Regions from separate parts of the Bacillus sp. FSL H8-0534 genome, predicted to be linked through region 1. Evidence: a T-box and tRNA genes for the amino acid it is inferred to sense, from the RefSeq annotation. Region 1 holds a T-box; the other regions hold tRNA genes.

The links. A T-box is a leader RNA that pairs with one kind of tRNA and senses whether it is charged. The one in region 1 lies ahead of lysS (lysine--tRNA ligase), so its partner is inferred to be a tRNA-Lys.
Region 2: it encodes a tRNA-Lys, which carries the amino acid that the T-box ahead of lysS (lysine--tRNA ligase) is inferred to sense. The anticodon was not compared.
Region 3: it encodes a tRNA-Lys, which carries the amino acid that the T-box ahead of lysS (lysine--tRNA ligase) is inferred to sense. The anticodon was not compared.
Region 4: it encodes a tRNA-Lys, which carries the amino acid that the T-box ahead of lysS (lysine--tRNA ligase) is inferred to sense. The anticodon was not compared.

The regions. Positions count from the first base shown of each region.
Region 1 covers NZ_JBBOUC010000001.1:447,219-451,566, forward strand. The annotation lists gene MHH71_RS02535 (SMP-30/gluconolactonase/LRE family protein) at 199-1,098, opposite strand; T-box leader at 1,226-1,483, shown strand; gene lysS (lysine--tRNA ligase) at 1,567-3,126, shown strand; gene MHH71_RS02545 (cell wall hydrolase) at 3,279-3,707, opposite strand; gene MHH71_RS02550 (class I SAM-dependent methyltransferase) at 3,974-4,348, opposite strand, start outside.
Region 2 covers NZ_JBBOUC010000001.1:3,793,993-3,798,340, reverse strand. The annotation lists gene MHH71_RS19260 (carboxymuconolactone decarboxylase family protein) at 1-225, opposite strand, end outside; gene MHH71_RS19255 (RNA polymerase sigma-70 factor) at 464-1,336, opposite strand; gene MHH71_RS19250 (hypothetical protein) at 1,465-1,620, opposite strand; tRNA gene MHH71_RS19245 (tRNA-Glu) at 1,781-1,852, opposite strand; tRNA gene MHH71_RS19240 (tRNA-Ser) at 1,859-1,949, opposite strand; tRNA gene MHH71_RS19235 (tRNA-Asn) at 1,958-2,032, opposite strand; tRNA gene MHH71_RS19230 (tRNA-Ile) at 2,037-2,113, opposite strand; tRNA gene MHH71_RS19225 (tRNA-Gly) at 2,125-2,195, opposite strand; tRNA gene MHH71_RS19220 (tRNA-Lys) at 2,208-2,283, opposite strand; tRNA gene MHH71_RS19215 (tRNA-Thr) at 2,294-2,369, opposite strand; tRNA gene MHH71_RS19210 (tRNA-Phe) at 2,384-2,459, opposite strand; tRNA gene MHH71_RS19205 (tRNA-Asp) at 2,471-2,546, opposite strand; tRNA gene MHH71_RS19200 (tRNA-Met) at 2,549-2,625, opposite strand; tRNA gene MHH71_RS19195 (tRNA-Ser) at 2,651-2,743, opposite strand; tRNA gene MHH71_RS19190 (tRNA-Ile) at 2,761-2,837, opposite strand; tRNA gene MHH71_RS19185 (tRNA-Met) at 2,842-2,918, opposite strand; tRNA gene MHH71_RS19180 (tRNA-Ala) at 2,935-3,007, opposite strand; tRNA gene MHH71_RS19175 (tRNA-Pro) at 3,022-3,095, opposite strand; tRNA gene MHH71_RS19170 (tRNA-Arg) at 3,106-3,179, opposite strand; tRNA gene MHH71_RS19165 (tRNA-Leu) at 3,183-3,271, opposite strand; tRNA gene MHH71_RS19160 (tRNA-Gly) at 3,288-3,362, opposite strand; tRNA gene MHH71_RS19155 (tRNA-Leu) at 3,392-3,472, opposite strand; tRNA gene MHH71_RS19150 (tRNA-His) at 3,497-3,572, opposite strand; tRNA gene MHH71_RS19145 (tRNA-Thr) at 3,582-3,657, opposite strand; tRNA gene MHH71_RS19140 (tRNA-Val) at 3,664-3,739, opposite strand; rRNA gene rrf (5S ribosomal RNA) at 3,744-3,859, opposite strand; rRNA gene MHH71_RS19130 (23S ribosomal RNA) at 3,962-4,348, opposite strand, start outside.
Region 3 covers NZ_JBBOUC010000001.1:2,368,515-2,372,862, forward strand. The annotation lists tRNA gene MHH71_RS12190 (tRNA-Asn) at 1-16, opposite strand, end outside; tRNA gene MHH71_RS12195 (tRNA-Ile) at 20-96, opposite strand; tRNA gene MHH71_RS12200 (tRNA-Trp) at 107-177, opposite strand; tRNA gene MHH71_RS12205 (tRNA-Thr) at 181-256, opposite strand; tRNA gene MHH71_RS12210 (tRNA-Phe) at 273-345, opposite strand; tRNA gene MHH71_RS12215 (tRNA-Asp) at 356-431, opposite strand; tRNA gene MHH71_RS12220 (tRNA-Met) at 435-511, opposite strand; tRNA gene MHH71_RS12225 (tRNA-Ser) at 536-628, opposite strand; tRNA gene MHH71_RS12230 (tRNA-Ser) at 722-814, opposite strand; tRNA gene MHH71_RS12235 (tRNA-Ala) at 830-902, opposite strand; tRNA gene MHH71_RS12240 (tRNA-Pro) at 917-990, opposite strand; tRNA gene MHH71_RS12245 (tRNA-Arg) at 1,001-1,074, opposite strand; tRNA gene MHH71_RS12250 (tRNA-Leu) at 1,078-1,166, opposite strand; tRNA gene MHH71_RS12255 (tRNA-Gly) at 1,183-1,257, opposite strand; tRNA gene MHH71_RS12260 (tRNA-Leu) at 1,287-1,367, opposite strand; tRNA gene MHH71_RS12265 (tRNA-Lys) at 1,384-1,459, opposite strand; tRNA gene MHH71_RS12270 (tRNA-Gln) at 1,464-1,538, opposite strand; tRNA gene MHH71_RS12275 (tRNA-Tyr) at 1,550-1,633, opposite strand; tRNA gene MHH71_RS12280 (tRNA-Val) at 1,643-1,718, opposite strand; rRNA gene rrf (5S ribosomal RNA) at 1,723-1,838, opposite strand; rRNA gene MHH71_RS12290 (23S ribosomal RNA) at 1,941-4,348, opposite strand, start outside.
Region 4 covers NZ_JBBOUC010000001.1:2,959,754-2,964,101, reverse strand. The annotation lists rRNA gene MHH71_RS15130 (23S ribosomal RNA) at 1-379, shown strand, start outside; rRNA gene rrf (5S ribosomal RNA) at 482-597, shown strand; tRNA gene MHH71_RS15120 (tRNA-Asn) at 606-680, shown strand; tRNA gene MHH71_RS15115 (tRNA-Thr) at 685-757, shown strand; tRNA gene MHH71_RS15110 (tRNA-Glu) at 781-855, shown strand; tRNA gene MHH71_RS15105 (tRNA-Val) at 861-936, shown strand; tRNA gene MHH71_RS15100 (tRNA-Tyr) at 953-1,036, shown strand; tRNA gene MHH71_RS15095 (tRNA-Gln) at 1,102-1,176, shown strand; tRNA gene MHH71_RS15090 (tRNA-Lys) at 1,182-1,257, shown strand; tRNA gene MHH71_RS15085 (tRNA-Gly) at 1,263-1,334, shown strand; tRNA gene MHH71_RS15080 (tRNA-Ala) at 1,345-1,417, shown strand; gene MHH71_RS15075 (glycerate kinase) at 1,580-2,725, shown strand; gene rocF (arginase) at 2,946-3,839, shown strand; gene cdaA (diadenylate cyclase CdaA) at 4,090-4,348, shown strand, end outside.

The DNA of each region.
Region 1 (4,348 bases):
CTACCACTGTAAATATGATTAAGTGGTAGGCTTTTTTTGCCCATTAATCATGCGAAATTCAAACCGAAAGTACGGAATATTTTGAAGGTAAATGGATGTTTATTAAAATAAAAAAATAAGGAGGGAGAATTTTGAAAGCGATTCTTCATAACAAAGGTCATGATACTTTTTTTCCTTGTCTAATGTACTCTATTCGATTCATTTTTTTACCTGCGATTTCTTATGATTAAACTGATAAGTTGGACACCCTTTAACCTGTGTTTTTATTCGGAATACGCCACCAGCATATGGATAAACTTCTAATTGATCTTGGTTCATTCTTGTCCTAGCAGTAGTAATATATAATTCTGTTAAGTCAGGTCCTCCAAATGTACAGGAAGTTACATTGAGTGCAGGAACAGGAACTGTTAGAATTTTTTCGCCAGTCATTGGATTCCATCTTGTGATTTTAGCACCGCCCCAATGTGCAATCCACAAACAGCCTTCCTCATCAATTGTCATTCCATCAGGTAATCCTTCACTATTAGGAATAATAATGATATCTATTGGGTTACTAATTGTTCCAGTGTGTATATCATAATCAAAACGAGTGACTTTTTTAGTAGGTGTGTCAATGAAATAAAGATACCGCTGGTCGGGTGACCAGGCTAAACCATTGGATGTATTTACATGTTCTAATTGCTTTTTTACACTAAAATCAGTATCCAAGAAATATAAAGAACCAGCTGCGCTGACTCCATATAAATCGGTAGTGCCAGCCCAAAAGCGACCAGCGGGATCGCACTTTCCATCGTTAAAGCGATTTTCTGGCAGGTGAGACTCCGGGTTATGAATAAGTTTTAATTCCTCTGTTTCAAGATTAAGAGAATGGAAACCACGCTCCATTGCTAATATAACTCCGCCAGATGCATCTTGAACGACACATCCAATTTGTTGGTCTAATGAAATTTTACGATTTATATTTGTAATAGGGTTATAAATGCATACCTTTTTCCCTAAAATATCAACCCAGTATAATATTTGTTTTTCTTCATCCCAACAAGGGCCTTCTCCTAAGTTTGCTTTAGCATCGATAACTAATTCTAATTTTCCTAACAATGTATTTTTCTCCTTTCTATAAAGATAACCTATATATATTCGATGAAAATGGTAGCAAACCCTTTAATTTGGAGAAATTTGACAACGATAACATTATAAATTATTATATGGAAAATAACTTATAACAAAAGTGGCAATGAAGAGAAGAGTAGTTAAGAATGATTGCATACAGAGAACTCCGGTAGCTGAGAAGGAGGGGTAAAAATCTTAATGAAAAAAGACTTGGAGCTGCGCATAGAACTAACTTGTTTAGGGATAATGCGACGGGTTCTCCCGTTATAGAGATAGGGTATAAGCAAATGATTGCCGTACCTGAAGAGATTAATATGGTGACATATTAATAAACTGAGGTGGTACCACGAAGTGAACAACTCTCGTCCTCAAGATGAATAATCTTGGGGGTGGGAGTTTTTTTGTTTTGAAAAGGAAGTGGAAGAGTAAATAAAAAATTAATAAGAGGTGAATTATATGCACTGGGCATATCAAATCGCGCATGAACTTATTCAAAAACATCCAAATAAAGAGACGTTTGTATGTGCATCCGGAATTAGTCCTTCGGGGTCTGTTCATATTGGTAATTTTCGAGAAATAATAACGACCTATTTTGTTGTAAGAGCACTTCAAGATTTAGGAAAAAAGACACGATTTATATTTTCATGGGATGACTACGACCGATTTAGAAAGGTTCCGAAAAACGTTGATTCATCATTTGAGAAATATATTGGTATGCCATATTGTGATATTCCAGATCCATATGGTTGCCATAAATCGTATGCAGAGCATTTTGAAAAAGAATTTGAAAAATCATTAGAAACTTTTGGTATTGATGTGGAGTTTATTTATCAACATGAAGAATATAGAACTGGGAGATATAATCAACATATACTTCAAGCATTAAAAAGAAGAAAAGAAATCTACGACGTATTAATGAAATTCAAAACGAGTGAACCATCTGAAGATGAGCGGGAGATTTTTTATCCAATTACGCTATATTGTGAGCAATGCGGGAAAGATTCAACAAAAATAACAAATTTTGATGAAACATCGGAAACAATCCGATATGAGTGTGAATGTGGGAGTCATAATGTATTATCAGTAACGCAAACGAGTCACATGAAATTAAATTGGAAAATTGATTGGCCGATGAGATGGATGATAGAAGATGTGATTTTTGAACCGGGTGGGAGAGATCATTCAGCCGAAACAGGTAGTTATAATGTTTCAAAGGAGATAGCTAGTAAAATTTTCAATTATGAGGCACCGAATTATGTTGCCTATGATTTCATTGGAATAAAAGGTAATAATCAAAAAATGTCAAGTTCTGCTGGGAATATCATTACTCCAAGTGAATTATTAAATGTGTATTTGCCAGAAGTCATTCTATTTATGTTTTCAAAATATAAACCAAATGCAGCATTTCATATTGGTATGGATGAGGATGTGATTCGGAATTATACTGAGTATGAAAGATATAAAGAAGGTTGTCAAAATAATAAGTTAAATAATGAAGAGTTCCGTGATGTAATTAGGCTTTCCGGCGTTAGTGATGAAAATGCCAGCTTACCAAAATTTAATCAAGTAGCAGGCGTCTTGCCATTAGTGAACTTTGATACTCATATTTTACAAGAGATATTAGCGAAAGTGGATGCAGATTATAGCTTGATTGACATTATGAAAATAAGTAATCGTGTGGAATACTGGATTCGAAATTTACAACCGCAAAAAATGATTGAAGTAAATAAAGAAAAGAATTGGGAGTTTTACGAAACATTGGAAGAGGTACAGAAAAGGTGGGTTTTAGAAGTTTGTGAAATAGTTCCTACAAATGCGGATAGTCCAAAGATAATGGAACAGATATATGAAATTTGTCATAATGAAAGTAAAAAGATAATGAAAGAGAATCAAAAATTACTTTTTAGAATCATTTATAGACTTGTTATCAATCAGCCAAGTGGTCCACGGATACCGTTACTTATATCTGTAATAGGTGCCGAGAAAATAGTGTCCTTATTGGATTTTTGTAACTAAGTAGAGTAGAATACTAACTCAAACACAAATTATATTATCAAGCTGTGTTTGAGGTGATTAATAGTATAACTAAGAATTCAAGGACTTGTATATGCGCGTCCTTGAATTCTTAAGGTTGTAACTAATAGAATGTGGTGAATTTTATAAAGTTATTATCGCGTATACATTTTCGGGCATTCATCCCCGATTGGTTCATAAAAACAATGGCTTTTAAATTGCCCTGCAAATGGTTGATTATACCATTCCGGTGGACAAGCACCAGTCGGCCGGAAATACCAAAGGGACCATCTTGCTGGCCAGCGCCATTCACCTTGTAACACACGTCTTGCAATTTCTTTTTCTGAGTCACGAGCACGTTGATAAAAATATCCGTATTGTACAGCTTCAAATCCACCTGGAGTTTGATATACCGCATCACTTACGGTACGTAATTGTTTAAAGTCTAAGCAGTCACAAAAAACGCGGTTTACTACAACGCAGCCGACAAGCTGTTCGCCTTGTCTACCTTCACCTTCAGCCTCAGCACGGATTAAGCGTGCTAATAAATCGACATCGCTTTCATTATAAGGAATAAGAGCCATATTAGTTCCTCCCTTGTAGAGGTGGTTATAGTAAAGGTTATGTAGGAAAATGAGTGTGGTGCTTTTACAAATGTGTTTTAAGAATAGTTGGCTTATAAAAGTGTTTGATTATTTTCTGTCTGTGTTGAATAAGAAAAGCATTGTTTCTTTCGCTGTGTTAACTTTAGTAAAGAATGTTGTCTTAACAAGGAGGGGATATGCAAGTGTAAAGTTTTTATTATTAGTCTGATTATAAATCACCATAGCATACTCCAAGTTCTAAGGTTTTATTTTATTAATTTCCCTATACAAACTACCCCGTTGGATCGATTCCCATTCATTGTTGTATATTCCACTTTCTCATATGCCAGCTGTTTAAAACCCTTCATCCAGCACTTTACTTGTTCTTCATTATGATGGCGTAAAATGGCTCCGTCAGGTAATTCAAATACACCGTATATATCATATTTTTGATAAAATTGGTCGTATCGCTTTAAATTACGATTGTCCTGATTTAATAGAAAGTCATTAATATAAATTATTCCATTAGGTTTTAAGACTCTCTTAATTTCATCTAAAATCGCTCTTTGTTCTTCGTCACTATGAATACAAGTTAGTACTGCGAATAAAAGTACAGAGTCAAAATAATTATCAGGAAATGC
Region 2 (4,348 bases), 3.3 Mb from region 1:
CCAAGCATTAAGAGCATAAATACGTTGCTCTGTTTCCCCTAGTTTTCGTGCATCTTTCGTATGAATATCAATGCAATACGCACATCCATTGATTTGAGAAGCACGGATTTTAATTAGCTCTTTCAATATTTCATCGATACTTGTAGTCATCAAGTATTTTTCTAAACCTACCATTGCCTTATAACCTTCCGGGTTTACCTTTCCCATTAAAAATCTTGTTTCCATCTTATATTCCCTCCATAAAATTAGTTTGTACTTTGGTACCAGGATATTTAATAAGGTCTTTCATGAATTATTTCAAATTACTATCTGCCGTAAAATATTTTCATTCATGACAGAAGCTCTAATAGAAAACATACAAGCATCCCTTTTATATCCTGTCACTTATAAGACAAATTAGCTTTTCAATTTGTGACAAAATAAAAAAGAGATCTAAAAAAAAGATCTCTTTTTCAATTACATGCTATAGAACTGGAATATGCTTTAGTTTATCAGGATTGACTACAATGTAAATTCTTCTAATGGATTCTCCGCTTTCATCCCACTCAAAGCATATGGCCTTCTCTGCACGGCCCTTATTCCTTGCTAAAATACCAAATTGACCATTTATGATAGTTGGGAGAAGCTCCAATTGGAAGAATCCTCGTGAAACAATAGACTCCAAAAATATCTGGATACGCTGTTTGCCCATAATCGGAAATATAGCAGCACGTACTTTACCGCCTCCGTCAGTGACAAGTGTTGCATCTACTGTCAGTAAATTAATAAATCCCTCAAAATTTCCTGTTTCTGAGCCTTTGATAAAGGTATGTATCATCTTTTCTGTATGATCCAATTGTTGCGGATGTACGGGTACTTCATGCCTTATCTTCTCTTTACAACGACTAAAAATCTTTCGGCAATTTGCCTCTGATTTGTTTAAAAGCTCCGCTATTTCACGATACTCGTACTTAAACACTTCTCTTAAAACAAATATAGCTCTTTCAACAGGTGTTAACTTCTCTAACAGTACAAGAAATGCATAGGATACTCTTTCGGTTTGCAGTAGTGTTTCCATTGGATTTAATTTCTCCGTATCTATCTCTGGCTCAGGAAGCCATTCTCCTGTATACATTTCTCTCTGTTTCCGCGCAGACTGTAGTACATTCAAACAATGGTTTGTTGTCACCTTAATTAAATATGCTTTCATATTTCTAATTTGTTCTTGCTCCATATGCTGACTTTTAATGAGTATATCCTGTGCAACATCCTCTGCATCACTAACAGAGCCAAGCAGGCGGTATGCAACAGAGTAAACTAAGGATTGATACGTTCGATACAAAGTTTCAAAATCCATACTATCACTCCATTCTATAGCGTGTTCCAATATAAAAATATATGATTTGTTATAATTCTTTCTGTTACAAAAGGAACGATTCTTCATTTTATACAAACTCTTATATATTGCTGACATGATAATATTGGTTAATTTTTATTCATTGGTATAGATAACAATGCTTTATAGATTGTATCTTGAACAATATTTTCCGCTTCCACTGCATTTACACCGATTTTAAGAAGATATCTATAAATATTCTTAGACGTTTGTATAATTATTTCTTCAACTTTTTCATATGCCATTGCTCTCTCCTTTCTATTAGTTAGACGCCTCAAAAAGAAAAAAGTATACAAAAATTATCAATTTTAATAAAAAAAGCAGACTTTGATAAGTCTGCTTTTTCTTGAAGAAAATATCATTATAAACAAAAAGAGATAGCACATTATGCTATCTCTTTAAGTATGACCCGTACGGGATTCGAACCCGTGTTACCGCCGTGAAAGGGCGGTGTCTTAACCACTTGACCAACGGGCCAGTTTCTGGCAGAGAAGAAGGGATTCGAACCCTCGCACCGCGTTAGCGATCTACTCCCTTAGCAGGGGAGCCCCTTGAGCCACTTGGGTACTTCTCTATATAATATGGCTCCGCAGGTAGGACTCGAACCTACGACCGATCGGTTAACAGCCGATAGCTCTACCACTGAGCTACTGCGGAATAATGGTGGGCCTAAATGGACTCGAACCATCGACCTCACGCTTATCAGGCGTGCGCTCTAACCAGCTGAGCTATAGGCCCCCAATGGAAAAAGCGGGTGAAGAGAATCGAACTCTCGACCAGAGCTTGGAAGGCTCTTGTTTTACCACTAAACTACACCCGCATGAAACTAAAATGGTGAGCCATGAAGGACTCGAACCTTCGACCCTCTGATTAAAAGTCAGATGCTCTACCAACTGAGCTAATGGCTCATTTTGAAAGTGGTGCCGGCTAGAGGACTTGAACCCCCAACCTACTGATTACAAGTCAGTTGCTCTACCAATTGAGCTAAGCCGGCTTGCTATTTCAAAATGGTGGCTCGGGACGGAATCGAACCGCCGACACGAGGATTTTCAGTCCTCTGCTCTACCGACTGAGCTACCGAGCCTTTATGTAAAATGGCGGTCCCGACCGGGGTCGAACCGGCGATCTCCTGCGTGACAGGCAGGCATGTTAACCACTACACCACGGGACCATTGGTTGCGGGGACAGGATTTGAACCTGCGACCTTCGGGTTATGAGCCCGACGAGCTACCAGACTGCTCCACCCCGCGACGATACAATATTCTTTTAAAAAAATGGAGGAGGTAGAGGGATTCGAACCCCCGCGCGACTCTCGCCGCCTGTCGGTTTTCAAGACCGATCCCTTCAGCCAGACTTGGGTATACCTCCAGGGAATTTACTTTAAATGGTGGACCTTGTAGGACTCGAACCTACGACCGGACGGTTATGAGCCGTCTGCTCTAACCAGCTGAGCTAAAGGTCCCTTATGGTAGCGGCGGAGGGGATCGAACCCCCGACCTCACGGGTATGAACCGTACGCTCTAGCCAGCTGAGCTACACCGCCATAATAAAGTTATAAGTGGAGCCTAGCGGGATCGAACCGCTGACCTCCTGCGTGCAAGGCAGGCGCTCTCCCAGCTGAGCTAAGGCCCCATGTTTTAAAAATATCGGGAAGACAGGATTTGAACCTGCGACCCCCTGGTCCCAAACCAGGTGCTCTACCAAGCTGAGCCACTTCCCGTTAATAAAAGCGCGCCCGAGAGGACTCGAACCCCTAACCTTTTGATCCGTAGTCAAACGCTCTATCCAATTGAGCTACGGGCGCATATGGTGCCGAGGGCGGGGGTCGAACCCGCACGGTGGTCACCCACCGCAGGATTTTAAGTCCTGTGCGTCTGCCTGTTCCGCCACCCCGGCATGTCATATTGAAAATTGGAGCGGAAGACGGGATTCGAACCCGCGACCCCAACCTTGGCAAGGTTGTATTCTACCACTGAACTACTTCCGCAAGACATGTATGAGATATTTTATTAAAAGTGCGGGTGAAGGGAGTCGAACCCCCACGCCAAAGGCGCCAGATCCTAAGTCTGGTGCGTCTGCCAATTCCGCCACACCCGCATAATATAATTTTTTAAGAAAAAATGGGGCGACTGATGGGAATCGAACCCACGAATGCCGGAGCCACAATCCGGTGCGTTAACCACTTCGCCACAACCGCCATAGTTGCTGGTGCCGGCTAGAGGACTTGAACCCCCAACCTACTGATTACAAGTCAGTTGCTCTACCAATTGAGCTAAGCCGGCAATATATGGTGGAGGATGACGGGATCGAACCGCCGACCCCCTGCTTGTAAGGCAGGTGCTCTCCCAGCTGAGCTAATCCTCCATTTGCCTGGCAACGTCCTACTCTCACAGGGACAAGGCCCCAACTACCATCGGCGCTAGAGAGCTTAACTTCCGTGTTCGGTATGGGAACGGGTGTGACCTCTCTGCCATCATTACCAGACTTATTTCATTTGAGACAATCATTATTATACTTGATTCATTTAAAATGTCAACAAGTTTTTTTATGTTCTCTCAAAACTAGATAACATTTGCTTCATATTATATGGTTAAGTCCTCGATCTATTAGTATTCGTCAGCTCCACATGTCACCATGCTTCCACCTCGAACCTATCAACCTGATCATCTTTCAGGGATCTTACTAGCTTACGCTATGGGAAATCTCATCTTGAGGGGGGCTTCATGCTTAGATGCTTTCAGCACTTATCCCTTCCGCACATAGCTACCCAGCTATGCCCTTGGCAGAACAACTGGTACACCAGCGGTGCGTCCATCCCGGTCCTCTCGTACTAAGGACAGCTCCTCTCAAATTTCCTACGCCCACGACGGATAGGGACCGAACTGTCTCACGACGTTCTGAACCCAGCTCGCGTACCGCTTTAATGGGCGAACAGCCCAACCCTTGGGACCGACTACAGCCCCAGGATGCGAT
Region 3 (4,348 bases), 1.9 Mb from region 1:
ACTGAGCTACTGCGGAATATGGTGGGCCTAAATGGACTCGAACCATCGACCTCACGCTTATCAGGCGTGCGCTCTAACCAGCTGAGCTATAGGCCCATATTTCTTACAGGGGCAGTAGGAATCGAACCCACACTGGAGGTTTTGGAGACCTCTGTTCTACCTTTAAACTATGCCCCTAAGTGGTGCCGGCTAGAGGACTTGAACCCCCAACCTACTGATTACAAGTCAGTTGCTCTACCAATTGAGCTAAGCCGGCTTGTCAAAAAAAAATATGGCTCGGGACGGAATCGAACCGCCGACACGAGGATTTTCAGTCCTCTGCTCTACCGACTGAGCTACCGAGCCTTTATATAAATGGCGGTCCCGACCGGGGTCGAACCGGCGATCTCCTGCGTGACAGGCAGGCATGTTAACCACTACACCACGGGACCATTTGGTTGCGGGGACAGGATTTGAACCTGCGACCTTCGGGTTATGAGCCCGACGAGCTACCGAACTGCTCCACCCCGCGACGGTATTATATTATTTTAAAAAATGGAGGAGGTAGAGGGATTCGAACCCCCGCGCGACTCTCGCCGCCTGTCGGTTTTCAAGACCGATCCCTTCAGCCGAACTTGGGTATACCTCCATGAAATAAATATTAATTATATCTTTTAGTTATCTTTGTACATCTAATAGTTTTTATTAACTATCCAATCATTCCATTTTAATTATTATAAAATGGAGGAGGTAGAGGGATTCGAACCCCCGCGCGACTCTCGCCGCCTGTCGGTTTTCAAGACCGATCCCTTCAGCCAGACTTGGGTATACCTCCAATAAATAACCAAAGTGGAGCCTAGCGGGATCGAACCGCTGACCTCCTGCGTGCAAGGCAGGCGCTCTCCCAGCTGAGCTAAGGCCCCATGTTTTAAAAATATCGGGAAGACAGGATTTGAACCTGCGACCCCCTGGTCCCAAACCAGGTGCTCTACCAAGCTGAGCCACTTCCCGTTAATAAAAGCGCGCCCGAGAGGACTCGAACCCCTAACCTTTTGATCCGTAGTCAAACGCTCTATCCAATTGAGCTACGGGCGCATATGGTGCCGAGGGCGGGGGTCGAACCCGCACGGTGGTCACCCACCGCAGGATTTTAAGTCCTGTGCGTCTGCCTGTTCCGCCACCCCGGCATGTCATATTGAAAATTGGAGCGGAAGACGGGATTCGAACCCGCGACCCCAACCTTGGCAAGGTTGTATTCTACCACTGAACTACTTCCGCAAGACATGTATGAGATATTTTATTAAAAGTGCGGGTGAAGGGAGTCGAACCCCCACGCCAAAGGCGCCAGATCCTAAGTCTGGTGCGTCTGCCAATTCCGCCACACCCGCATATTTTTTTAAAGAATGGTGAGCCATGAAGGACTCGAACCTTCGACCCTCTGATTAAAAGTCAGATGCTCTACCAACTGAGCTAATGGCTCTTAATGGCTGGGCTAGCTGGATTCGAACCAGCGCATGACGGAGTCAAAGTCCGTTGCCTTACCGCTTGGCTATAGCCCATTAATTAAGAATGGTGGAGGGGGGCAGATTCGAACTGCCGAACCCGAAGGAGCGGATTTACAGTCCGCCGCGTTTAGCCACTTCGCTACCCCTCCGACATTATATGGTGGAGGATGACGGGATCGAACCGCCGACCCCCTGCTTGTAAGGCAGGTGCTCTCCCAGCTGAGCTAATCCTCCATTTGCCTGGCAACGTCCTACTCTCACAGGGGCAAGGCCCCAACTACCATCGGCGCTAGAGAGCTTAACTTCCGTGTTCGGTATGGGAACGGGTGTGACCTCTCTGCCATCATTACCAGACTATATTCACTTGAGACAAACACTATTATACTTAATTGATTAAAAAAGTCAATAAGTTTTTTTATGTTCTCTCAAAACTAGATAACATTTGCTTCATATTATATGGTTAAGTCCTCGATCTATTAGTATTCGTCAGCTCCACATGTCACCATGCTTCCACCTCGAACCTATCAACCTGATCATCTTTCAGGGATCTTACTAGCTTACGCTATGGGAAATCTCATCTTGAGGGGGGCTTCATGCTTAGATGCTTTCAGCACTTATCCCTTCCGCACATAGCTACCCAGCTATGCCCTTGGCAGAACAACTGGTACACCAGCGGTGCGTCCATCCCGGTCCTCTCGTACTAAGGACAGCTCCTCTCAAATTTCCTACGCCCACGACGGATAGGGACCGAACTGTCTCACGACGTTCTGAACCCAGCTCGCGTACCGCTTTAATGGGCGAACAGCCCAACCCTTGGGACCGACTACAGCCCCAGGATGCGATGAGCCGACATCGAGGTGCCAAACCTCCCCGTCGATGTGGACTCTTGGGGGAGATAAGCCTGTTATCCCCGGGGTAGCTTTTATCCGTTGAGCGATGGCCCTTCCATGCGGAACCACCGGATCACTAAGCCCGACTTTCGTCCCTGCTCGACTTGTAGGTCTCGCAGTCAAGCTCCCTTATGCCTTTGCACTCTACGAATGATTTCCAACCATTCTGAGGGAACCTTTGGGCGCCTCCGTTACACTTTAGGAGGCGACCGCCCCAGTCAAACTGCCCACCTGACACTGTCTCCCGGGTCGATAAGACCCGTAGGTTAGAATTTCAATACAGTCAGGGCGGTATCCCACCAGCGCCTCCACCGAAGCTAGCGCTCCGGCTTCAAAGGCTCCCGCCTATCCTGTACAAACTGTACCAAAATTCAATATCAGGCTACAGTAAAGCTCCACGGGGTCTTTCCGTCCTGTCGCGGGTAACCTGCATCTTCACAGGTACTATAATTTCACCGAGTCTCTGGTTGAGACAGTGCCCAAATCGTTACACCTTTCGTGCGGGTCGGAACTTACCCGACAAGGAATTTCGCTACCTTAGGACCGTTATAGTTACGGCCGCCGTTTACTGGGGCTTCAGTTCAGAGCTTCGCTTACGCTAACCCCTCTCCTTAACCTTCCAGCACCGGGCAGGTGTCAGCCCCTATACTTCGCCTTACGGCTTCGCAGAGACCTGTGTTTTTGCTAAACAGTCGCTTGGGCCTATTCACTGCGGCTTTCCGTTAAGAAAGCACCCCTTCTCCCGAAGTTACGGGGTCATTTTGCCGAGTTCCTTAACCAGAGTTCTCTCGCACACCTTAGGATTCTCTCCTCGCCTACCTGTGTCGGTTTGCGGTACAGGCACCTTTTATCTCGCTAGAAGCTTTTCTTGGCAGCGGGGAATCAAAGACTTCGCTCCATAAGGAGCTTCCCCATCACAGCTCAGCCTTCACGATAAGCGGATTTGCCTACTTATCAGCCTAACTGCTTGGACGTGCACAACCAATCGCACGCTTCTTCTATCCTTCTGCGTCCCTCCATTGCTCAAACGATAAAGAGGTGGTACAGGAATATCAACCTGTTGTCCATCGCCTACGCCTGTCGGCCTCGGCTTAGGTCCTGACTAACCCTGAGCGGACGAGCCTTCCTCAGGAAACCTTAGGCATTCGGTGGACGGGATTCTCACCCGTCTTTCGCTACTCATACCGGCATTCTCACTTCTAAGCGCTCCACCAGTCCTTACGGTCTGACTTCACTGCCCTTAGAACGCTCCCCTACCACTGATACCATAGGTATCAATTCGCAGCTTCGGTGGTGTATTTAGCCCCGGTACATTTTCGGCGCAGAGTCACTCGACTAGTGAGCTATTACGCACTCTTTAAATGGTGGCTGCTTCTAAGCCAACATCCTAGTTGTCTAAGCAACTCCACATCCTTTTCCACTTAATACACACTTTGGGACCTTAGCTGGCGATCTGGGCTGTTTCCCTCTTGACTACGGATCTTATCACTCGCAGTCTGACTCCTAAGGATAAGTCATTGGCATTCGGAGTTTGACTGAATTCGGTAATCCGATGAGGACCCCTAGTTCAATCAGTGCTCTACCTCCAAGACTCTTACACTTAAGGCTAGCCCTAAAGCTATTTCGGGGAGAACCAGCTATCTCCAGGTTCGATTGGAATTTCTCCGCTACCCACACCTCATCCCCGCACTTTTCAACGTGCGTGGGTTCGGGCCTCCATTCAGTGTTACCTGAACTTCACCCTGGACATGGGTAGATCACCTGGTTTCGGGTCTACGACCACGTACTAAACGCCCTATTCAGACTCGCTTTCGCTACGGCTCCGCCTCTTCAGCTTAACCTCGCACGGGATCGTAACTCGCCGGTTCATTCTACAAAAGGCACGCCATCACCCATTAACGGGCTCTGACTATTTGTAGGCACACGGTTTCAGGATCTCTTTCACTCCCCTTCCGGGGTGCTTTTCACCTTTCC
Region 4 (4,348 bases), 2.5 Mb from region 1:
CTGGGGCTGTAGTCGGTCCCAAGGGTTGGGCTGTTCGCCCATTAAAGCGGTACGCGAGCTGGGTTCAGAACGTCGTGAGACAGTTCGGTCCCTATCCGTCGTGGGCGTAGGAAATTTGAGAGGAGCTGTCCTTAGTACGAGAGGACCGGGATGGACGCACCGCTGGTGTACCAGTTGTTCTGCCAAGGGCATAGCTGGGTAGCTATGTGCGGAAGGGATAAGTGCTGAAAGCATCTAAGCATGAAGCCCCCCTCAAGATGAGATTTCCCATAGCGTAAGCTAGTAAGATCCCTGAAAGATGATCAGGTTGATAGGTTCGAGGTGGAAGCATGGTGACATGTGGAGCTGACGAATACTAATAGATCGAGGACTTAACCATATAATATGAAGCAAATGTTATCTAGTTTTGAGAGAACATAAAAAAACTTGTTGACATTTTAAATGAATCAAGTATAATAATGATTGTCTCAAATGAAATAAGTCTGGTAATGATGGCAGAGAGGTCACACCCGTTCCCATACCGAACACGGAAGTTAAGCTCTCTAGCGCCGATGGTAGTTGGGACCTTGTCCCTGTGAGAGTAGGACGTTGCCAGGCAATATTATTCCGCAGTAGCTCAGTGGTAGAGCTATCGGCTGTTAACCGATCGGTCGTAGGTTCGAGTCCTACCTGCGGAGCCATTATGCTTCCATAGCTCAGCTGGTAGAGCACTTCCATGGTAAGGAAGAGGTCACCGGTTCAAGCCCGGTTGGAAGCTTGGGAACAGTTTTAATTTTTTTTGGCCCGTTGGTCAAGTGGTTAAGACACCGCCCTTTCACGGCGGTAACACGGGTTCGAATCCCGTACGGGTCACCACTTTTGGAGGATTAGCTCAGCTGGGAGAGCACCTGCCTTACAAGCAGGGGGTCGGCGGTTCGATCCCGTCATCCTCCACCATATATTTTATAATGTCGGAGGGGTAGCGAAGTGGCTAAACGCGGCGGACTGTAAATCCGCTCCTTCGGGTTCGGCAGTTCGAATCTGCCCCCCTCCACCATTTTCAAAAAAACAACCTGAAAAGGTTTATTTTTTTGAAAAGACAACCATACTAGTAAATATTAATGGGCTATAGCCAAGCGGTAAGGCAACGGACTTTGACTCCGTCATGCGCTGGTTCGAATCCAGCTAGCCCAGCCATTTACGAGCCATTAGCTCAGTTGGTAGAGCATCTGACTTTTAATCAGAGGGTCGAAGGTTCGAGTCCTTCATGGCTCACCATTTTCGCGGAAGTAGTTCAGTGGTAGAATACAACCTTGCCAAGGTTGGGGTCGCGGGTTCGAATCCCGTCTTCCGCTTTTTTACTTCGGGGCCTTAGCTCAGCTGGGAGAGCGCCTGCCTTGCACGCAGGAGGTCAGCGGTTCGATCCCGCTAGGCTCCATTATAAATTAGAAAAAACCTTACATCTTTTGATGTAAGGTTTTTTGTCTATCTTGCTTAATAAGGATGAGTTTCCATTCATTTCGTTTACAATAGAAAGATAGAGTGAAATATACCATTTGAATTGAAGTGTGTTGGAATAAGGGGAATGGAGGGATCGGTGTTGAAAATTGTTATTGCATCTGATTCATATAAAGAAAGCTTACGAGCGATAGAGGTATGTAAGGCTATTGAAAAAGGATTTACTAAAATTTTTCCTGAAGCTGAGTATGTAAAAGTCCCGATTGGAGATGGAGGAGAAGGTACAGTCCAGTCCCTTGTTGATGCTACAGGGGGAAAGATTATTCCACTTCATGTAACAGGTCCACTTGGTGAGCGTGTAGAAGCATTTTACGGCATTTCTCAAGACAAAAGAACAGCGTTTATTGAAATGGCAGCAGCATCAGGATTACAGCATGTTTCAGTTAAAAAGCGAAATCCTCTTATTACAACAACAAAAGGAACGGGAGAGCTTATATTAGATGCACTGGATAAAGGCGTACAGCACATCATTTTAGGTCTTGGCGGAAGTGCTACGAACGATGGGGGTGCCGGAATGCTCTCTGCCTTAGGTGTAAAATTTTTAGAGAAAGATGGACGAGTAATAGAACCTGTCGGTGGAAATTTACATTCTATTGATTCTTTAGATTTATTGAAGTTGGATTCTCGTTTAGCACATGTAAAACTAGAAGCGGCGTGTGATGTAGATAATCCTTTGACAGGACAAAAAGGAGCATCTTTTGTATTTGCAAAACAAAAGGGAGCAAGTGCAGAAATGATTGCACAGTTAGATGATAACTTAAAGCGTTATGCCCATGTATTAAAAAAATATTTACATATTGATGTGGAAGAGATTGCAGGTGCAGGAGCTGCGGGGGGATTAGGCGCTGCTGTTGCTGCTGTACTACAAGGGGAATTAAGAAAAGGAATTGAAATTGTATTAGATTATACAAATTTTGATGAACATATAAAAGAAGCGGATCTAGTTCTTACAGGTGAAGGAAGGATAGATGTACAAACAGCTTATGGAAAAGCTCCAGTTGGAATTGCTAGACGGGCAAAGAAACTTCATATACCCGTTATAGCTATTGGGGGTTCCGTGCTCCCTAATCACATTTCAGTTTATAAAGAAGGAATAGATGCTGTGTTTGCTGCCACATCAAGTCCAATGACATTAGAGGAAGCATATATAACAGCAAAGGAAAATATTGAAATGTCCGCACGAAATATCGCATCTGTATGGAAAATAGCATCAGAAAGACGTCTCTAATATAGGAGGCGTTTTTTTACTTTCAATTATTTATGAATACATGTGTAATGAGGTTTCCTGGGAGGCGTTTCGTTTTATACATAAAATAGCTTTAGGATATTGGTTTCTACGTAGATATGGGTGAATAAGGTGCATATACATACAAAAAAATGTCGAGTTGAGTCAGACTATAGAAAAGATTTAAAATATTTAGTGAAGGCATAAAAGGGGGAGACTATCTATGAAGAAAGAAATTTCAATCGTTGGAGTTCCAATGGACTTAGGGCAAATGCGTCGTGGGGTTGATATGGGACCAAGTGCAATTCGTTATGCAGGAGTAATTGAACGAATTCAAAATATTGGGTATGACGTAGAAGATATCGGAGACCTATGTATTGAAAGAGAACAGGAAATAGATGAAAATACAAAATTAAGAAACCTTACACAAGTTGCACATGTTTGTGATGAATTAGCAAGTAAGGTTGATCATATTATAGAAAAAGGTCGTTTTCCACTTGTATTAGGTGGTGACCATAGTATTGCTATCGGGACACTTGCAGGGGTGGCAAAGAACTATAAAAATTTAGGTATTATTTGGTACGATGCACATGGGGATTTAAATACGGAAGAGACATCACCATCTGGAAACATTCATGGTATGTCACTTGCAGCAAGTTTAGGTTATGGACATCCTTCACTCGTTAATTTATATGAAGCGTATCCAAAGGTTAAAAAGGAAAACGTTGTTATTATCGGTGCGCGCGCGTTAGATGAAGGTGAAAAAGAATTCATTCGTAATGAAGGAATTAAAGTGTTTACAATGCATGAAATTGATCGTATGGGAATGACTGCCGTTATGGAAGAAACGATTGCATATTTATCTCATACAGATGGTGTTCATTTATCATTAGATTTAGATGGACTTGATCCACATGATGCACCAGGAGTTGGAACACCTGTAACTGGTGGATTATCATATCGTGAAAGTCATTTAGCGATGGAAATGTTATCGGAGGCTGATATCATTACATCTGCTGAGTTTGTTGAAGTAAATCCGATTTTAGATGAGAAAAATAGAACGGCAACAACAGCGGTAGCTTTAATGGGTTCTTTATTCGGTGAAAAACTAAAATAAATGTAAGAAAAGCAGCTGAAATGCTGCTTTTTTTATTTTAAAAAAAGAGTATAATAATGAGTTATATTATACCGCTTTACAAGAAAAGTTCGACATCTTACCAATTTTCACCAAGGGGGTGTCGTTGTAATTGTCGTTTCTTTCATGTATGGTATAATTAACTAGTTGTTGTAAATACATACAGATAGAGCAAAATAATAATATTTCAGTATATGGATAAAATTGCTCATAAGTAGGAGGAAGGGTTAGCATGCCTTTTGGAGATATGAACCTTTTGAAATATCTCAGTACGATATTAGATATCGCCGTTGTGTGGTTTGTTATATATAAGCTAATTCTTGTAATCCGAGGAACAAAAGCTGTTCAACTTTTGAAAGGGATTACAGTTATTATTATCGTTCGTATATTAAGTTATTTATTTGAGTTGCATACATTGCAGTGGCTCACGGACCAAGCTTTAACATGGGGATTTTTAGCAATAATTATTATTTTCCAACCAGAGCTTAGAC